4 regions of the Agrobacterium sp. 22-221-1 genome follow, and region 1 is predicted to be linked to each of the others. Evidence: predicted binding sites of a transcription regulator. Region 1 holds the regulator's gene; each other region holds the start of a gene.
What was found. Region 1 encodes PhoB, which activates phosphate uptake and scavenging genes when phosphate is short. Its sites were predicted from a motif close to TGTCATNNANCTGTCAT; they were not measured.
Positions count from the first base shown of each region.

Region 1 (3,207 bases):
CAAGATCACGCTCGACACCGACGATATTTACGATCAGGCGATTGACGTCGTGGAATTGCGCGCCCGCGTCGGCATGGTGTTCCAGAAGCCGAACCCCTTCCCGAAGTCGATCTACGAAAACATTTCCTACGGTCCGCGCATCCACGGTCTCGGCCGCAACAAGGCGGATATGGACCAGATCGTCGAGCAGAGCCTGCAGAAGGCGGGTCTCTGGAACGAGGTTAAGGATCGTCTGCACGAATCCGGCACCGGTCTTTCCGGCGGTCAGCAGCAGCGTCTGTGCATCGCACGCGCGGTTGCCGTCAGCCCGGAAGTGATCCTGATGGACGAGCCCTGCTCGGCTCTCGACCCGATTGCGACCGCAAAGGTCGAAGAATTGATCCACGAGCTGCGCACCAATTACACCATCGTCATCGTCACGCACTCCATGCAGCAGGCGGCGCGTGTTTCCCAGCGCACGGCCATGTTCCATCTTGGTCATCTTGTCGAGGAAAACGAAACCGACAAGATGTTCACCAATCCGGACGACCAGCGCACGCAGGATTACATCATGGGCCGCTTCGGCTGATCCCGGCCGACGCTTTATCGAAACCGAACAAGACTGGTGCTTCTGCCGTGCCCGCTTCCGGGTACGCGCATGCAGGCCAAGCCGGAGGACTAGACCATGACACAGACAACGACCCATTCGCACATCGTTTCCGTTTATGACGATGAATTGAAGTTTCTGACTCGCCGCATCGCCGAAATGGGCGGTCTTGCGGAGCAGATGTGCGCCGACGCCGTGCGTGCGCTCGTCAATTCCGATGCCGCGCTTGCCCAGAAGGTCATTTCCGACGATGCGATCCTCGACCACGCCGAGCGCGAGATCGGCGACAAGGCCATCGTAACCATCGCCAAACGCCAGCCGATGGCGGCCGACCTTCGCGAGATCATCGGCACCCTGCGTATCGCCGCTGACCTTGAGCGCGTCGGCGACCTTGGCAAGAACACCGCCAAGCGCGTCATCGCGGTTGCCGGCACCGGCGTGCCGCGCAAGCTCGCCCGCGGCATCGAGCACCTGTCGGAACTGGCGCTGGTACAGCTCAAGGAAGTGCTGGACGTCTATTCCACGCGTTCCGCCGAGAAGGCCAATGCCATTCGCGAGCGCGACGAGGAAATCGACGCCATGTACACGTCGCTCTTCCGTGAGCTTTTGACCTACATGATGGAAGATCCGCGCAATATCACCACCTGCACGCATCTTCTGTTCTGCGCCAAGAACATCGAGCGTATCGGCGACCACGCCACCAATATCGCCGAGACGATCTATTACATGACCACCGGCAGCCAGCCGGAAGGCGAGCGTCCGAAGGACGACAGTTCCAACACCCTCGGTTCGGTGACCGAGTAACAGACAGGCAGCGGCTTGCGGAGTTAGTATATGGTGCCCAAGATTGCAGTTGTGGAAGACGAGGAAGCGCTGAGCGTCCTGCTTCGTTACAATCTCGAGGCTGAGGGATATGACGTCGACACGATACCCCGTGGAGACGAGGCAGAAATCAGGCTGCAGGAGCGTATTCCGGACCTTCTTATCCTGGATTGGATGCTTCCCGGCGTTTCCGGTATCGAACTGTGCCGTCGGCTCAGGATGCGGCCGGAAACCGAGCGCCTGCCCATCATCATGCTGACGGCGCGCGGCGAGGAAAGCGAAAGGGTTCGCGGTCTTGCCACCGGCGCCGACGATTATGTCGTCAAGCCGTTCTCGACGCCGGAACTCATGGCCCGCGTCAAGGCGATGCTGCGCCGGGCCCGCCCCGAGGTTCTGTCTTCGGTGCTGAAATGCGGGGATATCGAACTGGATCGCGAGACCCATCGCGTTCACCGCAAGAGCCGCGAAGTGCGCCTCGGCCCGACGGAATTCCGCCTGCTGGAATTCCTGATGACCTCTCCCGGCCGGGTGTTTTCCCGCTCACAATTGCTGGATGGCGTCTGGGGTCACGATATCTATGTGGATGAGCGCACCGTCGACGTGCATGTCGGACGCCTGCGCAAGGCGCTCAATTTTTCGCATATGCAGGATGTCATCCGCACCGTGCGCGGCGCCGGATATTCAATGGAAGCCTGAGAAAACCGAAACCGATGGTTTCACCTGGGATAAATTCCCCAAAAATCAGAAGGCCCGAGACCGGAACGGTGTCGGGCCTTTCGATTTTGAACCTTCCGCAAACGCGTATCCTTGTTCTTTTGAAGGTGACAGACGGTCTGCTGAAAGCCGGATTGCGCGGTGAAACCTGACAGGAGGAAGGGCGCGGCACGTCGCCGACAAATTCAGAACATTTGCCGCAAGGGCGCATCGCGGTTTTACATCCGGAGAATGCGCGAGAACAGGGATTGGGAGCGCCTCTTAGACAGCGTGCGCTCTATTCCGGAACCACCTTGCGTTTTGCCATAAAAAAACGGGCCCGAAGGCCCGTAGTTTTTGAGTGTCGAATGCGTGCCGCAACACTCAAGCCTTGCGACGCTCGCTTACCGGCTGGTAGGCAAGCTTTGCATGGAACTTGCAATAGGGCGAAGATTCCAGTGCTTCACAACCGCAGAAATGGAAATCATCCTTCAGCGGATCGCCGACCGGCCACTTGCAGGTGCGCTCCGTCAGTTCCGTCAGCGTCAGGCGGCGGGAAATCGGTGTAACGACATTTTTGGAGGGAACGTAATCGAGAACTTCGGCAGTCTCGATATCGATCTCCTCGTGCAGCGCCGTCGCCGCGCTCGAACGGTTCAAGGCGCGTGCAGGTGCTGCGCTGACGCGGGTCGCGAAATTCGTCGCGCGCGGGGCAGGGGCGGCGGTGCGCTTGGGCGCGGAACGCGCCGACGTAACCGGGCCGCCGGCCTTCACGCGTCCCGGCAGGTTGAGGCGATGGACCTTGCCGATGACGGCATTGCGGCTCACACCGCCCAGCTGTGCTGCTATCTGGCTGGCGCTAAGCCCCTCGGACCACAATTTCTTGAGTTTTTCGACCCGTTCGTCTGTCCAGTTCATGCCGCTTCTCCGCTTGTCGCGTATAATGTCGGCAGAATCCTTCTCCGCCTCGCGGGCGTGCCGCGAGCGTGGTTTCTGCCTGATTTTTGGTGACTAGTTCCGCCGCAATGCAGTCTAGTAATTAGCGATTAACCTAGTGCCACGCAGACTCCGTGGCAAGAGTCGTGGGAATCATCTCGAATCGATTT
Region 1 is NZ_JBNWCL010000026.1:37,646-40,852, forward strand. It holds gene pstB (phosphate ABC transporter ATP-binding protein PstB) at 1-568, shown strand, start outside; gene phoU (phosphate signaling complex protein PhoU) at 665-1,390, shown strand; gene phoB (phosphate regulon transcriptional regulator PhoB) at 1,421-2,104, shown strand; gene ACQZ5N_RS24825 (GcrA family cell cycle regulator) at 2,486-3,019, opposite strand.

Region 2 (3,207 bases), on a different contig from region 1:
TCTTGCCGCAGCGCTTTCCCCCCTCATCGGCGGCGAGGATGTGTCGAAATGGACGGATGCGGACGGCAACAGCTACGATATCGTCATCCGCCTGCCCGTCGAGCGGCGGTCTGACGCGGCAGGTCTCGGTGAATTGATGATCGCAACCGGCCGCACAGCCGCGAACGGCGCGCCGCTGATGGTGCGTCTCGATCAGGTTGCCGATATCGGCATCATGCCGGCTCCCGCCGAAATCCGCCGTATCGACAATCGCCGCGAGATACTGGTTTCGGCCAATATCGCCGGCCGCACGCTTGGCGAGGTGACGGAGACGTTGCAGGGCCTGACCGCCAGTCTTGACCTGCCGAACGGTTATCGCATCCGCTTCGGCGGTGACGCCGAAACCATGCAGGAGACCATCGGCCACATGGTCACGGCGCTTACCATGGCCGTCATCTTCATCTACATCGTGCTCGCCTCGCAATTCGGCAGTTTCATGCAACCGCTCGCCATCATGGCGTCCCTGCCGCTTTCGCTTGTCGGCGTCCTCATCGGGCTGATGGTGGCCGGCAGCACGATCAACATGTTCTCGCTGATCGGCTTCATCATGCTGATGGGCCTCGTGACCAAAAACGGCATCCTGCTGGTCGATTTCGCCAATCGCGAGCGGCGGCGTGGGCTTTCGCTGAACGAGGCGCTGGAAAATGCCGGCGTCATCCGCTTCCGCCCGATCATCATGACGACGCTTGCGATGATCTTCGGCATGATCCCGCTCGGTCTCGCCGTCGGCGGCGGTGGCGCGCAGCGTGCGCCGATGGCCCATGCGGTGGTTGGCGGTCTCATCAGTTCCACGCTGCTGACCCTGATCGTGGTGCCGACCATCCTGTCCTATGTGGACAGCATCGTCAGGCGTTTTGCCCGCCTGTTACCGAAAGCGCCCGATGAAACGGGGCATTCGAACCATCAGGCGGAACCTTCCCAAAAGCAGCCGGCCTGAAAAGGCCGGTTTTGCATCTATGGGGCTGCCGTCACCTCAGCAGGAGAATGGCGGCTGGCCCCGCCAGAAGCACGGCAAGGACGATGATGGGATGGAGATAACGCAATAAAAAGCGGAGAGCGGAACGACATGGTTTCATGCAACGGCACCTGACGACAATCATCAGGCAAGGTTGGAGATCGCCCATTGCGGCGGCATTACAGTCTTGGCCACAGGAGCCGATGCCGGACGCGTGCGGTTACGGTCTCTCGCTGCCCTGACGCTTCTTTTTGCCCTTCGGGCGAAAATCGACAAGAAGCGACTTCAGTTCGATATCGCGAACGCGCCTTGCCGCCTCATCCGGGCGCACCCATTCCAGCAGGCGTTCACCGCGTTCCTTGAAACTGGTTTCCGCCTCCGTCACCTCTATCTGGAACACATCGACCATGCAGGGAACGACATCGCCATTGTCGAGCATCTTGAGATAGGTATAGCGGCCAACCGCATTCTTTTTCACCCGGCCGCGCACGCCCGCCTCCTCCCACGCCTCGATTGCCGCCGCCTCGTGCGGCCTCTTGCGTTTCATCGGCCAGCCGCGCGGAATGATCCAGCGTCCGCTGGTACGGGACGTGACAAGGAGGATTTCGACATCCTCGCCATTGCCGGCATAACGGAAGCAGAGCGCGGCATATTGCTGCCGGAAAGCGCCGGTGAAGAGCTTTTCCGGAACCGCAGCAAGCTGCTGGAGCAATGTCAGTGCACGAGCCGGGCGGGTTTTCCGGCTTTTCTTGGTGGGTTTCATATCCGTTGATAGTGCTGATTTTCCGGGTTGCATCAATGCCCCGCGTGCATTTATGACAGTTTTATGACAATCACCCCCCACAACTAGTAAAGCGCCATTGAGGGCCAATTCGCATGATGAGTATTTTTCGCAAGCTGATGCCGCGCGAGGACCGTTTCTTCGACATGTTCAGCAAACATTCCGAAACCGTCATCAAAGCGGCCCAGGCCCTTGACCAACTTTTGAGCGGCATCGACGTCGAGAAGAACTGCGACCTCATCGTCGCCCTTGAACATCAGGCGGACGACATCACCCGCGAGGTGCTGCTCGCCGTCAGGCGCAGCTTCATCACCCCCTTCGACCGCGGCGACATCAAGGATCTCATCCAGTCGATGGATGACGCCATCGACATGATGCACAAGACCGTCAAGACCATCCGTCTTTTCGAGCAAACGGAATTCGATCCGCTGATGAAGGAAATGGGTCATGAGATCGTGCGCGCAGCCGGCCTCATCGCGGAAGCCATTCCGCTTCTCAACAAGGTCGGCACGAATGCGCATCGCCTGTCATCCATCGCCGAAGAGGTGACCCGCGTCGAAGGCCGCTCCGACGAACTTCACGATTTGGGTCTCAAGGACCTCTTTCGCCGCCACGGCGCAAGCGGCAATGCCATGGCCTATATGATCGGCAGCGAGATCTACGGCGAACTCGAAAAGGTCGTCGACCGCTTCGAGGATGTGGCCAACGAGATCAGCGGCATCGTTATCGAGAACGTCTGATGGATGTCGCACTTGCCCTGCCGCTGCTAATCGGCCTTATCGCCATCGCGCTGTTCTTCGATTTTCTGAACGGTCTGCACGATGCCGCCAATTCCATCGCCACCATCGTCTCCACCCGTGTGCTGCGCCCGCAATATGCGGTCGCCTGGGCGGCCTTCTTCAACTTCATCGCCTTCCTGTTCTTCGGCCTGCATGTGGCAGAAACGCTCGGCACCGGCATCATCGATCCGGCCATCGTGTCGCCGCAGGTGATCTTCGCGGCGCTGATCGGCGCCATCGTCTGGAACATCGTCACCTGGATTTTCGGCATTCCCTCCAGCTCGTCGCACGCGCTGATCGGCGGGCTCGTGGGTGCGGGATTTGCGAAGGTGGGCTTCAATTCCATCGTCTGGTCGGGCCTGCTGAAAACCGTGGGCGCCATCTTCATGTCGCCGGCCATCGGCTTCTTCCTCGCCCTGCTTCTGGTGCTCACCGTCTCCTGGCTGTTCGTGCGGCAGACGCCCTTTGCCGTGGACCGCACCTTCCGCGTGATGCAGTTCATCTCCGCCTCGCTTTATTCGCTGGGACATGGCGGCAACGACGCGCAGAAAACCATGGGCATCATTGCCGTGCTGCTCTTCAGCCAGGGACATCTGGGCGAGAGTTTCTACGTGCCCTTCTGGGTGGTGATTTCCTGCCAGTCGGCCATGGCG
Region 2 is NZ_JBNWCL010000006.1:171,283-174,489, forward strand. It holds gene ACQZ5N_RS11580 (efflux RND transporter permease subunit) at 1-976, shown strand, start outside; gene ACQZ5N_RS11585 (NUDIX hydrolase) at 1,215-1,757, opposite strand; gene ACQZ5N_RS11590 (DUF47 domain-containing protein) at 1,871-2,515, shown strand; gene ACQZ5N_RS11595 (inorganic phosphate transporter) at 2,515-3,207, shown strand, end outside.
Region 2: a site for PhoB is predicted at 1,810-1,826, ahead of ACQZ5N_RS11590 (DUF47 domain-containing protein). Genes of this name have one in related genera too.

Region 3 (3,207 bases), on a different contig from region 1:
CGCTTCTGCCCTTCGGCGCCATCGCCATGCGCGAAGTTCTGAAAATGATGAAGCCGGCCAGGATCGCCTTCTCGGCGCAGGGCGTGCGCGAAGGTTATCTCTATTCGCTGTTGACGGAAGAAGAGCGGGATTCCGATCCGCTGCTGGTTGCCGCCGATGAACTTGCCATTCTGCGCGCCCGCTCGCCGGAACATGCGCGCGAACTGGCGGACTGGAGCGGCCGCACCTTCCCGGTCTTCGGCGTTGACGAGACCGAAGAGGAGAGCCGTTACCGGCAGGCGGCCTGCCTTCTCGCCGATATCAGCTGGCGCGCCCATCCCGACTATCGCGGATTGCAGGCGCTCAACATCATCGCCCACTCTTCTTTCGTGGCGATCACCCATCCCGGCCGCGCCTATATTGCGCTCGCCAATTATTATCGCTTCGAAGGTCTGAACGACAACGGCACCACGCAGCCGCTCGCCGCCATGGCGGGCGACCGGTTGCAGGAGCTCGGTAAATTGCTCGGCGGCCTGCTGCGCGTCGTCTATCTCTTCTCGGCCTCGATGCCGGGTGTCGTCGACCACCTCAAATTCCGTAAATCCGGCAATCCCGATCTCGATCTGGAATTTGTCGTGCCGCATGATTATTGCGATTTCGCCGGCGAGCGGCTGGACGGGCGTTTGCAGCAACTGGCGAAGCTGACGGGCAAGCGGCTGGCGTTCGTGTTCGAATAACGAACGGCGATGTTTCCGTTTTGTGGCAGGAACGGTTCTTGCGTCCGCTAGGACCAGCGCTCGCAAAAGGCTTCTATGTCGCTCGACTGAAAGTCGGAAAGCCGCGCCATGATCGTTTCGAATGGCCAGTCCCACCATGCGATTGATGCAAGCTTTTCCGCGAGGGTCCGCGAAAATCGTTCGCGAATGATCTTTGCGGGAACGCCGCCGACGATGGTATAGGGCGGCACATCTTTGGTGACGACCGCGCCGGCGGCGAGCACTGCCCCGTCTCCAACCGTGACACCCGGCAAGACGATAACCCCGTGACCGATCCAGACATCGTGACCGATGACGGCGCGGTCCTCCCTGCGCCGGTCGAAAAAGGCGTCATCGCGCACGGCATCCGCAGAATAATATTCAGGGCAATAGCTGAAACGGTGCATGGATGGCCGGTCCATCGGATGGTTCGGAGCGCCTATCCTGACCTCTGCGGCGATGGCGCAGAATTTTCCAATCGTTGCATCGCCCACCATGCAACGGGGTCCAAGATAAGAGTAATTACCGAGTTCGGCATTGTGCAGGGAGGTGTCAGCCAGAATTTCGCAGCATTCGCCGATATTGGAATCTCTTATGCTCGCCGTCGCATGGATGACGGTCTCTGCGATTTTCGGGCGCTTGATCTGTGCGGTCGAATCCATTCCAGCCTCCGGATTTGCGCCTGCTTAACCGGCGATGATGAAGGTGCTGTGACGTGGAATGGCCATAGGAGTCAGGTCGGGCCGGGCCTCCTTTCTAGAACGCAGATCACGCGCGATACCGCGCGACGCAAAATCCTGTCTTCACTCGGAATGTATCACTTGCGGGGGACATCCGCCGCGGCAGGCGTTTTCTTCCAGTAGTGGTCGGATATGTTTTGCGCGTTCCGAATGATGTGGCCGGCGATTTCGGGGTCTCCGCCCTCGAAGGTTTTCGGGTCGGCCCCGCATAACATCAGGAAGAGCTGCTGATGGGCGACAGCGGCAAAATAGTCGTGGGGCGGTGGCTGCATGTCTGAATCGACGGCCCGGAATGCCTCAGTGACCTCTTTGCTGGCACGTTCGAGCGCTGCGTGAATGGTGGCCATCATCGCTGCTTCCGTGCGCTCCAATATGGCCTGTACCTGCCGTTCCGCCGGTGTCAGGACCGGGCAACTCTCACTCATCGAATATCTCTCCTGTCGGTGCAACCATTCCACCGGGCGATATTATCGCAAGGATTGTGTCCGCTTTGCGGGAAAGATTGACATCGTGGTCCTGAAACGCAACACCCTGGCTGGCCACCGTGCCGCGATGCGCGGATCCAAACGGCAATGGGCTGGCACTGCTTTGCAAATGGCTCAGCCGTGCCCGAGCGCCTTGCGGATGCAGGCGCTGAGATAGGCATATTGCAGCGGCGTTATCGTCGCCATGGCCTCCGTGCGGCTGGCAAGCCTGTCCTGATAGCCGACCGGAATATCGAACTGGCTGAAGGTGAAATCCCAGCGGGTGCCTTCGACGATATTGTAAAAATGGTCGGCGCCGCTGACAGCGGTTTTGGCGAGCTCACCGCCGAAAATATCCTGCACCACCAGCGCGGTGACGCTGCCTTGGCCCTTGGCGGGGTTTTCGCGCGACCAGAGGCCGCTCGTCTCGCCCGACCAGCTTTTCTTCAGGGCGTAATAAAGTCTTTCTGCATGGTCCTGCATGAAACGTCTTCTTTTCCGCAAGCATGTTTCGGTTAAAGTATTTCCAGCGAAAGTGCGCTCGGTTTTGCGTCCGGAAATGCGTAAAAACAAAGAGTTAGAGCAATGGAGGTGAACCGGTGCTCACCGGAATTGCTCTAGCTCTGGAAAACCGGAACGGAGCGCCATGCAGACATTTGTGTCTGCCGGGCGCTCCGTCCGGATCATTCGCGGCCGTCAAAGCAAGTGACAGCAGCCGTGGTCTTACTTCGCCTCGAGCAGGTCCTTGACGTCCAGCAGAACGAATTCGTTGTCGTCAGCCTTGTCCAGCGCACGGCCGGCCGAGAAGGGCAGGTTGTTGTCGTTGCCGACGACGATATGGGTGGCATCGACGCGGTCGACATTCTCGATGGTGACGAAAGGCATGTCGTAATAGCCGTTGCCGCCGCCCTGACGCTTCTTGTTATCCGGATCGGAAATCTTCATCAGGTCGATATAGCCGATCTTGCGGGCGGCCTTGCCGACATTGGCGTCGTTGAATTCGATCTTGTAGATGCGCTTCAGCTTCGCAGCACGGGCGAAGCAATCCGCAGCCGGAGCCTTGGGGTCGGCGCAGGCCTTGTCGGCCGTGCCGGCGCCGTTGTCGCGCTCGATGACGAGGGCGGTGGTGTCATCAAGCATGTTGAAGTCGCCGATTGCCTCGCCGCCTTCCGCCAGCGGATAAAGCCAGCTGCGGCCGGTCCACGCCTTCTTGGCGGTGTCGAGTTCGATGATGCGCAGCGCGGTCGCGCCGTCTTCGGTTTTTTCCAC
Region 3 is NZ_JBNWCL010000001.1:113,230-116,436, forward strand. It holds gene ppx (exopolyphosphatase) at 1-716, shown strand, start outside; gene ACQZ5N_RS00560 (DapH/DapD/GlmU-related protein) at 764-1,396, opposite strand; gene ACQZ5N_RS00565 (hypothetical protein) at 1,552-1,899, opposite strand; gene ACQZ5N_RS00570 (YunG family protein) at 2,074-2,421, opposite strand; gene ACQZ5N_RS00575 (esterase-like activity of phytase family protein) at 2,662-3,207, opposite strand, start outside.
Region 3: a site for PhoB is predicted at 1,434-1,450, ahead of ACQZ5N_RS00560 (DapH/DapD/GlmU-related protein). Genes of this name have one in related genera too.

Region 4 (3,207 bases), on a different contig from region 1:
GCTACTTCGCTTTCTTTCTGGCGTTGCTGCCGCAATTCGTGTCCACCTCCGGCAATGCAATTGAAACGCTTGCCATGGCGCAGGCCGCCATCCTGCTTCTGGCGCTGGTGATTCTGACCGCGCAGGCGCTGTTTGCCGGCCCAACTCTGGCGATGGTGCGCCGCATGTCGGGCGATAAAAAAATCCGGCCGAAATACCGCACCCACTTCATTTCCGGCCGCGCCGTCAGCGCCGGATACAGGCGCATCGCCGCCTGAAAAACCGCCCGAAAGCCGGGGAGAAACGTCCCGGCTTGCCGCTATCCTTACAATAGGTTAATGAAGGCTCGACGGGACACTGCCTGCTTCGCTCGACGCGGGGGTATCGAAAGACAGGCATAACGAAGGCGGCAACATGCGAAATTCGGGAAAATTCCGCGGAAGAAGTGCACTTCTTCTGTCTTCCACCGTGGGTCTGGCACTGGCATTGAGCGCATGCACCAGCGTCGAATATACCGCCAAGGAAGGGCCGAACGGCCCGAATATCGCAACAGTCAATCCCGCGACCACTCCTGCGCAGACATCGGCGCAGCCGGCAACGGCCGAAGCAGCAGCGGGCGCGACGCCGGCAGCAGCAACGGTGCAGACCGCCGAAACCGCAACCTCTTCCCAGCCTGCAGCACTTCCCGCCGCCGTCGCCGTCAAGGGCGGACGCGTGGCGCTGCCGCCGGCTTCTGAAATTGCTGCAGCCGCAGCCATCGCCGCCCAGATGCAGCCGCAGCAGAACGAAGTCGCCCAAGCGAGTGTGACGACATCTGCGCCGACGACGGCCACGGCGCTCGCACCGACAAGCGCCACTCCGGCGGCCGCAGCCATCGAAACGGCTGACGTGGCGGCCAAGCCGGCTGCCCACAATGCCGCCGCCGATCTGCCGCAGGTTGTTGCCGTCAAGGGCAGCTTCCCGCCCGCACCGCCGCCGCCCGGCTCGCCCTCCATCGGCACCGAGCTGACGGCCGAACGCAAAGTCATTCCGCTGCCGAAGCCGGACAGCACGGTTCTGGCCTATGCCGCCGGCCCGACCAACGCCGCGCTGGCCGCCATTCGTCAGAACGAATCGATGACGACGCCGCTCAATTCGGCCCCGGCCGGACGCGAAAAGCTGAGCGGCCTTATTACCAAATACGCCACCATGTATGATGTGCCGGAAGATCTGGTTCACCGCGTGGTGCGGCGCGAAAGCATGTATAATCCCGGCGCCTATAGCAGCGGCAATTTCGGCCTGATGCAGATCAGGCACGCCACGGCCCGCTCCATGGGCTTCGATGGCCCCGCCTCCGGCCTGTTCGATGCCGAAACCAACCTCAAATACGCCGTCAAATATCTGCGCGGCGCATGGGTTGTGGCGGGCAACGACCGCGACAACGCGGTCAGGCTTTACGCGCGCGGTTATTATTACGACGCCAAGCGCAAGGGCATGCTGCACGTTCTGCGCAAGTGATGGCCTCCGGCTCTGTTATGCGAATGCAACCGCGTGGTTTTTCTTAAGCCGCCGGGTGTTTTCATTTCGTCATCCTGATTGGGCGGCGCGGGCTGGTTTTCCACCGACACCCCTATTCCCCGCCTTTGCCCACAGCCCCTGTCATCAAATTGTAGTGTCACGGCTGTAGACGCCTCTCAATCGACTGAGAGGTGAACATATGACGAGTGCGGCACCCAAGACCGGCTTCAGCAAGAACACAAAACTGAAGTCCGCATTGCTCCAGCACAAGGCACTCTCCAAAAGCGGTCTGTCCGAGCGCTTCTTCGGCGTCCTCTTTTCCGGCCTCGTCTATCCGCAGATATGGGAAGACCCGGAAATCGACATGGAAGCGATGGAGCTTGGCGAAGGTCATCGCATCGTCACCATCGGCTCGGGCGGCTGCAACATGCTGGCCTATCTCTCCCGCAATCCGGCCAGCATCGATGTCGTGGACCTCAACCCGCACCACATCGCGCTGAACAAGCTCAAGCTCGCCGCCTTCCGCCATCTGCCCGCCCATCAGGACGTGGTGCGCCACTTCGGCCGCGCCAATACGCGCAGCAACAGCCACGGTTACGACCTCTTCATCGCCGAGCATCTCGACGCCACGACCAAGGCTTACTGGTCGAAGCGCACCCTTTCCGGCCGCCGCCGCATCTCTGTCTTCGACAGGAACATCTATCGCACCGGCCTGCTCGGCCGCTTCATCGGCGCCGGCCATCTCATGGCCCGGCTGCACGGCGTGAAGCTCACCGAAATGGCCAAGACCCGCACGCTGGACGAACAGCGCCAGTTTTTCGACAGCAAGGTGGCGCCGCTGTTCGACAAGCCGGTGGTGCGCTGGCTGACGAAGCGCAAAAGCTCGCTGTTCGGCCTCGGCATTCCGCCTCGGCAATATGACGAGCTGGCCAGCCTTTCCGCCAATGGCACGGTTGCATCCGTGCTGAAGGAGCGGCTGGAAAAGCTCGCCTGCAACTTCCCGCTCAGCGACAATTATTTCGCCTGGCAGGCCTTTGCGCGCCGTTATCCCGAGCCGCATGAGGGCGCGTTGCCCGCCTATCTCAAGCCGGAATATTACGAGACGATCCGCAACAACACCGCCCGCGTCGCCGTGCACCACGCCACCTATACCGAGCTTCTCTCCAGAAAGCCGGCAAGCGCCGTCGACCGTTATATCCTCCTCGATGCGCAGGACTGGATGACGGACACGCAGCTCAACGAATTGTGGTCGCAGATCAGCCGCACCGCCGCATCCGGCGCGCGCGTCATCTTCCGCACCGCGGCCGAAAAGAGCGTCATCGAAGGCCGCCTTTCGCCCGATATCCGCAACCAGTGGGTCTACCTCGAAGAGCGCTCCAATGAGCTCAACGCCATGGACCGCTCGGCCATCTACGGCGGTTTCCATATCTACCAGAGGGCTATGGCATGAAAACCATCGGCGAGAATGTGGGCCTTGCAGACAGCGCGCATGCGAGCCTGATGGACCGCATGTATCGCCACCAGCGGCATATCTACGATATCACCCGCAAATATTACCTTCTCGGCCGTGACCGGACCATTTCCGGCCTCGATGTGCCGAAGGGCGGCACGCTGTTGGAAGTCGGCTGCGGCACCGGCCGCAACCTGCTGCTGGCCAGCCGCAAATTTCCGCAGGCAAGACTGTTCGGCCTCGACATTTCCGCCGAAATGCTGCTGACCGCAGCCGAAAAT
Region 4 is NZ_JBNWCL010000005.1:60,780-63,986, reverse strand. It holds gene ACQZ5N_RS09350 (LysE family translocator) at 1-257, shown strand, start outside; gene ACQZ5N_RS09345 (transglycosylase SLT domain-containing protein) at 394-1,476, shown strand; gene ACQZ5N_RS09340 (DUF3419 family protein) at 1,676-2,926, shown strand; gene ACQZ5N_RS09335 (class I SAM-dependent methyltransferase) at 2,923-3,207, shown strand, end outside.
Region 4: a site for PhoB is predicted at 1,616-1,632, ahead of ACQZ5N_RS09340 (DUF3419 family protein). Genes of this name have one in related genera too.